DNA from 2 places in the Priestia sp. JSM ZJ58 genome. Region 2 is predicted to be linked to the other one. Evidence: a T-box and tRNA genes for the amino acid it is inferred to sense, from the RefSeq annotation. Region 2 holds a T-box; the other holds one or more tRNA genes.
What was found. The T-box of region 2 lies ahead of serS (serine--tRNA ligase). A T-box ahead of a tRNA ligase gene usually reads a tRNA of that ligase, here a tRNA-Ser.
Positions count from the first base shown of each region.

Region 1: it has a tRNA-Ser gene. The T-box ahead of serS (serine--tRNA ligase) is inferred to sense a tRNA for this amino acid. The anticodon was not compared.

Region 1 covers NZ_JBISEM010000001.1:378,010-382,382, reverse strand. The annotation lists gene ACH6EI_RS01945 (MFS transporter) at 1-1,077, opposite strand, end outside; gene sodA (superoxide dismutase SodA) at 1,207-1,815, opposite strand; tRNA gene ACH6EI_RS01935 (tRNA-Ser) at 2,013-2,105, opposite strand; tRNA gene ACH6EI_RS01930 (tRNA-Ile) at 2,117-2,193, opposite strand; tRNA gene ACH6EI_RS01925 (tRNA-Asn) at 2,197-2,271, opposite strand; tRNA gene ACH6EI_RS01920 (tRNA-Met) at 2,312-2,385, opposite strand; tRNA gene ACH6EI_RS01915 (tRNA-Asn) at 2,387-2,461, opposite strand; gene ACH6EI_RS01910 (DUF456 domain-containing protein) at 2,524-3,009, opposite strand; gene ACH6EI_RS01905 (Na/Pi cotransporter family protein) at 3,096-4,373, opposite strand, start outside.
Region 2 covers NZ_JBISEM010000013.1:7,698-12,070, forward strand. The annotation lists gene ACH6EI_RS27375 (deoxynucleoside kinase) at 1-483, shown strand, start outside; tRNA gene ACH6EI_RS27380 (tRNA-Ser) at 604-696, opposite strand; gene serS (serine--tRNA ligase) at 806-2,083, opposite strand; T-box leader at 2,136-2,348, opposite strand; gene pdxT (pyridoxal 5'-phosphate synthase glutaminase subunit PdxT) at 2,406-2,993, opposite strand; gene pdxS (pyridoxal 5'-phosphate synthase lyase subunit PdxS) at 3,015-3,902, opposite strand; gene ACH6EI_RS27400 (serine hydrolase) at 4,092-4,373, opposite strand, start outside.

The DNA.
Region 1 (4,373 bases), on a different contig from region 2:
CCGCCCAATATTCAGAAATACTTCTCTGACAACAATGTATTCGATTCTTTTTGAAACAACGTCCTTTGCTCGTCCAATCACATCGTACGTTAGAGAAATGAATGGAACCAACAAAATAGGATAGGCAATAGCAATACAAACAGCATATATAATTAACTTTGGATACGATAAGTTAAAGATAAGCAAAAAGACTGCTCCATAGAGAAGGAGGCCCCCGGTGAAAATAAATCGAAGGCGATTTTTTTGCTTAATAAATCTTGAGGCTACATAGTATCCTACAAACGCCACCGCTGAATTCACCAGTCCATAAGTTCCTAAAGCTAATTCACTTCCCGTCGTAATAAATACCATGACGGATACGACAAAAATGAACGTACCTTCACGCAATCCTTGAAAGAAATGAGCCTGTAATATTCGATTCCAGTCTTTGTTGACTTTTCGTTCAGCCCACACTTCTTTAAATTTGTATACTCCTTCAGCTGCGCGTCTTGTAATAAAAAAACTAAGCACAACGGCACCGACAAACAATAGCAGAGATACACCAAACACAATTTTATACCCAAGTGATTCATACAAAGCGGAAATAACAAAGCCCGCTCCTAAAGGACCAATCATCCCTGCAAAAGAGTTTAAGATCCCTAAAAATCCGTTAAAAAAGTCTCTTGTATCAGGTTCTGTAATTTCAAAAGTTAGCACATTAAAAGCTAGCCAATAAAAGCCATATCCTATACCCAGCAGTCCACCAAGCAATACTAAATACTCGGCTGCGTTAGCTCCACTGACCAATACAGCGATATAAAAAACAGCTAAAAAAGATACGCCTAACCTTAAAACCACAACCCGGTCAATTCGTTTGGCCCATTTACCTGCTAAAATAAACGTAAGCGGCTGAAGCACCACTACCGCTAAATTATAAATAGCGAGATCCGAAAATTCGCCTGATTGTTTCCACAGATAAATGTTAACAAACGAATTGGAAATTGAAATAGCCAAGGCATAAAGACCGCCTATAATTAAAAGCAAAAGTAAATCTTTACTAACTTCTATATCTCCAACTACTTTTTTTAATAAAGGCATATCAAAAAACTCCTTTTCTCTTCTACACCTAGTGTGTGAAAAAGAAAAGGAGATATGTAAAAGAATTGGAAAACAAAAAAGCCAGTAAAGGTAATAATTACTTTACTGGCTCTTAAATACGTCTTCAGCTTATTTTGCAGCGTCGTAACGCTTAGCAACTTCGTCCCATTTTACAACATTAAAGAATGCTGAAATGTAATCTGGACGGCGGTTTTGATAATTTAAGTAGTAAGCGTGCTCCCAAACGTCTAGACCAAGAATTGGCGTTTTGCCTTCCATTAATGGGCTATCTTGGTTTGGTGTGCTTGTTACTTCTAATTGGCCGTTGTTTACAACTAACCAAGCCCAGCCAGAACCGAAGCGAGTTTTAGCTGCATTTGCAAATTCTTCTTTGAATTGATCAAAGCTGCCGAATTTGCTAGCAATAGCGTCTGCTAATTCACCAGTTGGAGCACCGCCGCCGTTAGGGCAAAGGATTGTCCAAAATAATGAGTGGTTCGCATGACCGCCACCGTTATTGCGTACTGCTGTACGGATATCTTCAGGAACAGCATCTAAGTTTGAAATTAACTCTTCAATACTTTTGCTTTCTAAATCCGCTTTGCCTTCAACAGCAGCGTTTAGGTTTGTAACATATGTGTTGTGATGTTTTGTGTGGTGAATATTCATTGTTTCTTTGTCGATATGTGGTTCCAGTGCATCGTATGCATAAGGTAGTTCTGGTAATTTGTAAGCCATGAATAATTCCTCCTTCAAAATATGTAAGCATTTTGGCGCAAAAGCACCATATACGTTTAGATTAGCAAATTTACCCTACTCTTTCAAATAAAAAGTACCTAATCCATGATTTATATTTACCTAATTCCCATTCGCTATTCTTTTAAACATAAAAAAAGCTTCTTTTTCTCAAAAGAAGCTTTGAATAGACAATAGTATGGCGGAGGAAGAGGGATTCGAACCCCCGCGGGCTTTAACACCCCTGTCGGTTTTCAAGACCGATCCCTTCAGCCGGACTTGGGTATTCCTCCAACCCTATAAATGGTGGACCCTGCAGGACTCGAACCTGCGACCGGACGGTTATGAGCCGTCTGCTCTAACCAGCTGAGCTAAGGGTCCACGTGGCTCCACAGGTAGGACTCGAACCTACGACCGATCGGTTAACAGCCGATAGCTCTACCACTGAGCTACTGTGGAACAATATGAATTATGTATGTCACAAACGTAAATTGGAAAATAGCGGCGGAGGGGATCGAACCCCCGACCTCACGGGTATGAACCGTACGCTCTAGCCAGCTGAGCTACACCGCCATGGCTCCACAGGTAGGACTCGAACCTACGACCGATCGGTTAACAGCCGATAGCTCTACCACTGAGCTACTGTGGAACAATATAACATTTACTAGCGACATTAAAAATTTAACATGTTTCTGGCCTAAAGTCAATATATTATTTTAAAACAGCGTATAAAAAATAGGCAATCATCAACAGTTGAATAAATCCTTTCGAGATAGCGCCACTAAAAAAGCCAATAACCGAACCTACTCCAATTTTTACTGCGTTGCTAATTGTGGTCCGATGAACAATCAGTTCTCCTACAATCGCTCCGATAAACGGCCCTAAAATAATTCCAAATCCCGGAATAACAAACGGACCCACAAGCAATCCAACTGTACTTCCCCAAACGCCTGCTTTAGTCCCTCCGAATTTTTTCACACCAATAATATTAGCGATATAGTCTGCTAAAAAAAGTGCGACAACTAACAATCCTTGTATCACCCAAAATAACCAGCTATAGGAGCTAAAATCATAAAATAAACCGTATATAACAAATCCTAGCGCTACAAATAGCACGCTTGGGATGATGGGATAAACCAACCCAACAAACGATACAACAAAGCTAATGATAACTAATGCCCAACATAAAATAGCCATGCCCGCACCTATCCTTTTTATTATTACTATTTATCATACAATAACCACTCTTATAAAGAAAGGCCTTGCATGAGCAAGGCCTTTCTTTATTTTACCTTTGAATATGTCTTTAGATAGCGATCTCCGAGTACCGCTTCCGCAATATTAACAGCATGATCTCCAATTCGTTCTAAATTGCTAATGATATCGACAAAAACAATAGCAGCAGAACCTGTACATACATTTTCATTTAGACGTAAAATGTGCTTCTTACGAAGCAGACGCTCCATTGCATCAATCTGCTCTTCTTTTTGAATGACCTGGACTGCTTTTTCTCTATCTACTTTTTCTAAAGCAAAAACAGCTTCTTTAACTGTTACAATAGTCAATTCGAACATATCAGCTAAGTCGGTATTAGCTTCTTTTGTCATTCTCACCTTATTTGTAATTTGATAATCAACAAGTTCAATGATATTTTCAAAATGATCGCCAATACGCTCAATATCTCGCGCAGTATCTAGAAGCACAGAATGCTCTTCGCTTTCAGCTTCTGACATGGAAGAGCGGGATAACAACACTAAATAATTCGTGATTTTTTTATCTAAATTGTTAATGGCATTTTCAATTTGCATAGTAGCATCAGAATGTTTAGGATGGCGCGTCTTCAAATAACTATTGGCTTCTTCTAACCCAATCGTCGCGAATTCTCCCATACGAATAAGCTCTGCTTTTGCCTGCCCAAGAGCAATTGAAGAAGACTGTTCAATAAAAATAGGATCAAGATGTTTAGGTTTAAAGTCTATAACAGCATCTTCACCAGGAATCAGCTTTGTAACAATTAACGCAAGCAGACCGATAAGAGGGAACTGAATAATTGTATTGGTTGTGTTAAAGAGACCATGAGCAAATGCAATCGTCATTTCTGGGTTTAAGCCCATCGTCTCTCTCAAGTACTCCACAAGACGAGTAAATAACGGCAAGATAATTAAAAAGATAGTTGTACCAATTAAGTTGAACATTACGTGCGTTAAAGCAGCCCTTCTTGCTGCCACACTTGCCCCGATTGAAGCTAAAATAGCGGTAATAGTCGTACCAATGTTGTCTCCAAACAATACAGGCAGCGCGGCATGTATATCAATAGCGCCCTGTCCAAAAAGTTCTTGTAGAATTCCGATAGTAGCGCTAGAGCTTTGCACAATCACCGTAAATAAAGTGCCAATTACAACTCCTAAAATCGGATTATCACTCATGCTTACAGTTAAATCATGAAACTGTTGAAGTGAGCGAAGCGGCTTCATCCCGCTTCCCATAAGCTCTAGACCAAAGAATAACATTCCAAACCCAAAAGCGATTTGACCAAAATTTTGAACAGGTTTACTTTTAAA
Region 2 (4,373 bases):
CAGGTATATTTTTTAGCGGAACGCTTTAAAGAACAAAAGAAGATTTTCGAGTATGGCGGCGGCTTTATCCAAGACAGATCCATTTACGAAGATACCGGTATCTTTGCTAAGATGCATTTTGAAAAGGGAACAATGTCTAAAGTAGACTATGAGACATATACAAGCTTGTTCGATGCAATGGTTATGACTCCATACTTCCCTCATCCAGATCTGCTCATTTATTTGGAAGGCAGCTTCGAAGATATTGTAGATCGCATTCAAGAAAGAGGGCGACCAATGGAACAACAAACGCCTCTTGATTATTGGAAAGAGATGCACGCCCGATATGAAGAATGGATTAATAACTTTACGGCTTGTCCTATTCTCCGTTTAGATATTAGAGAATACGACCTTCTCAAGGATCCTGATTCAATTGAATCAATTGTTGAAAAAGTGGCTCGCTTTTTACAACATAATGAAAAGTTAAAACGTCGTCAGCTATAAAAAAATGCCGCTTTAATAAATAAAGCGGCATTTTCAACAAATAAAAAACCGTTACTTATAAGTAACGGTTTTCCAATCTCCAATTTATCGCGCTATGTTAATTGCATTATAAGTCAAATATGGCGGAGGAAGAGGGATTCGAACCCCCGCGGGCTTTAACACCCCTGTCGGTTTTCAAGACCGATCCCTTCAGCCGGACTTGGGTATTCCTCCGTATCGACAAGTATTAATTTATCATATAAAAATAATGAAGTCAACTCTTTTATTAATTTTTTTAAAAAAGATGTTCATTAAAAATTAATTTAATGAACATCTTCTACTTTTATTTAGAAATAACTTCTTTATTTCCCATATATGGACGCAGCACTTCTGGAATTTGAATTGATCCATCTTCCTGCTGGTAGTTTTCTAAAATTGCAGCTACCGTACGGCCAATTGCTAAGCCAGAACCATTTAGTGTATGAACATGTTCTGGTTTTGCTTTTGTATCACGGCGGAAGCGAATATTAGCACGGCGAGCTTGGAAGCTTTCAAAGTTTGAACAAGAAGAAATTTCACGATAAGTTTCATAACTTGGAATCCAAACTTCAATATCATACTTTTTGGCTGCTGTGAAACCTAAGTCAGCTGTACACATGCTTAGAACTCGGTAAGGTAAACCTAATAGTTGAAGAACCTTTTCAGCATGGCCCGTTAATTTTTCTAATTCATCATAAGAATCTTCTGGCTTAACAAAGCGAACAAGTTCTACTTTATTAAACTGATGCTGACGAATAAGCCCACGTGTATCTCTTCCTGCAGAGCCTGCTTCTGAGCGGAAGCAAGCACTATACGCTGTATAAGTAATTGGAAGCTGATCTCCGCTTAAAATTTCATCACGATGTAAATTTGTAACTGGTACTTCAGCTGTAGGAATTAAGAAATAATCTTCTTCTTTAATTTTAAATGCATCTTCTTCAAATTTAGGAAGCTGCCCTGTTCCTGTCATACTTGTACGATTCACCATATATGGAGGAAGGATTTCTTCATAACCATGCTCATCCATATGTAAATCCATCATAAAGTTAATAAGAGCACGTTCTAATCTTGCACCTAACCCTTTATAAAATACAAAGCGGCTTCCCGTTACTTTCGAAGCTCTTTCAAAATCTAAAATATTTAAATCTGTTCCTAAATCCCAATGCGGTTTTGGTTCAAAATCAAATTGTTTAATTTCTCCCCATTTGCGAACTTCTACGTTATCATCTTCAGTTTCACCTACAGGCGTACTTTCATGTGGAACGTTAGGAATTGAAAGCAGCAATAGCTCTAACTCTTCTTCAACGCTGCGAAGCTCTTCATCCAATTGCTTTACGCGGTCTCCTACTTCACGCATTTCGACGATTAAATGATCAGCATCTTGTTTTTCACGTTTCAATTGTGCAATTTGCTGTGATACTTCATTTCGCTTGCTTTTTAACTCTTCTGTTTGAGCAATTAGCTCACGGCGTTTTGCATCTAACTCTTCAAAGCGACCTAAGTCCGTTAAGTCCTCACCACGAAACTTGAGCTTTTCTTTTACTTCATTAAAATTAGCACGTAAAAATTTTAAATCTAACATACTGAGTACCTCCTTTAGTATAAAAGGGCAAAATAAAAACTCTCATCCCTATGAAAGGGACGAGAGTTTACCCGCGTTGCCACCCTAATTGAAAGCTAAAATAAGCCTTCCTCTTAAACCAGATAACGGATGAACCGAAACTGCCTACTACTTTTTCGACAGCTTGCTCCAGGACGGATTCATAAGGATTGATTATCGATTCACACCAGCCATCGACTCTCTTGAAATCAAAAATCTTATTACTATTTCCTATCAACGCTTTATACCAATATCATTTTTATTAATCATAATGTACTACAAGTCTTTACAAGATGCAATTCATTTATACAGGTTTTTTCGAAGCTTCTTCAACCATTGCTACAAAATACTGAGCCATGCGAGCATCATCTGTTAATTCTGGATGAAACGAACATCCCAAGAATTGACCTTGTCTTGCTGCAACAATTCGGTCGTTATGCATTGCCAAGACTTCAACGTTTTCTCCTACTTCTACAATATGCGGAGCACGGATAAATACGCCTATAAAATCTTCACCAATATCTTTAATATTTAGAGCAGCTTCAAAGCTATCTCGTTGGCGCCCAAATGAATTTCGAGCTACCGTAATATCCATAACACCTAAATGGGGCTCTTCACGGTCAACAACTTGTCCTGCAAGTAAAATTAAACCCGCACACGTACCAAACACCGGTTTACCTGCTTGTGCAAACTGGCGAAGAGGTTCCATAAAGTCATACTTGTCAATCAGACGACGCATCGCTGTGCTTTCGCCGCCCGGTAGGATTAAACCATCTATTTCGTCTAGCTGTTCAACTTTTTTAATGATAATGGCTTCAGCGCCTGCTGCTTCTAATGCTTGTGCATGCTCGCGAAAGGCACCTTGTAATCCTAACACGCCTACTTTTACCATTTTGTCAAAACTCCCTTTAAATTACCATCCACGCTCTTGCATGCGGTTTTCTGGTAATAATGATGAAATTTCAATCCCTTTCATTGCACTTCCTAATCCTTTTGACAAGTTTGCAATGAGTTCATAATCTTGATAATGCGTTGTTGCCTCAACGATTGCTCGAGCAAATTTTTCAGGGTTGTCGGATTTAAAGATTCCTGAACCAACGAACACACCGTCTGCTCCAAGCTGCATCATTAACGCTGCGTCTGCTGGTGTTGCTACACCGCCCGCTGCAAAGTTTACAACCGGTAGGCGACCTTCACGTTTAATTTGTAGTAATAACTCATAAGGCGCGCCTAATAGTTTTGCCTCTGTCATTAACTCATCTTCGTCCATGCCCACAACTTTACGTACTTGAGCGTTTACTTGGCGCATATGACGCACTGCTTCCACGATGTTTCCTGTCCCTGGTTCGCCTTTTGTACGAAGCATTGCAGCTCCTTCAGCAATACGGCGGGATGCTTCACCAAGATCACGACAACCGCATACAAATGGAACCGTAAATGTATTTTTATTTAAATGAAACTCCTCATCAGCTGGAGTCAACACTTCACTTTCATCGATGTAGTCTACACCCATCGCTTCTAGCACGCGTGCTTCAACAATATGGCCAATACGAGCTTTTGCCATAACTGGAATGGACACAGCATTCATCACTTCTTCAACAATTGTTGGGTCTGCCATACGAGACACGCCGCCTGCTGCACGGATATCAGCTGGAACACGCTCTAATGCCATAACGGCAACAGCGCCTGCTGCTTCTGCAATTTTTGCTTGCTCTGCGTTGATCACGTCCATGATAACGCCACCTTTTTGCATTTCCGCCATTCCTCGTTTTACACGATCAGTACCTGTAATGTTATTCATGTTTGTCTTCCTCCTGTATCAAGTGTTTCACAATAATTTTTAGTGTATATACAAAATTCAAAACTTAGTGTCTATTTTACCGTATTTTTCGGAAAATTCCTATCTAATTTATAGATTATATACAAACAAATCTAAAAATAAAAAAAGAGATACTCCCTTGTAGTATCTCTTCTTTCTCTTGAGTTATCATTAAAACCAGTTATTCACTGTATTTGCAGCATTCATCCAAATATCGCTGAAGAAGTTACCAATACTGCGGATAGCGAGAGAGAACCATCCAGCTTTTTCAACAGATTCGTTTGTCACGACCGGCGTCATGCTATCTGTAGTTTGGCCTCCTACATAGCCTAGATCTTTAAGATTGCTGTTTGTTGCACTTACATAAGCAACTGTTTCTCCTTTTTTAATAGGAGCAACAACTTTTTGATCGTTCATAACTTTATCGTTTAACTTAAAGTTGATTTTAGTATG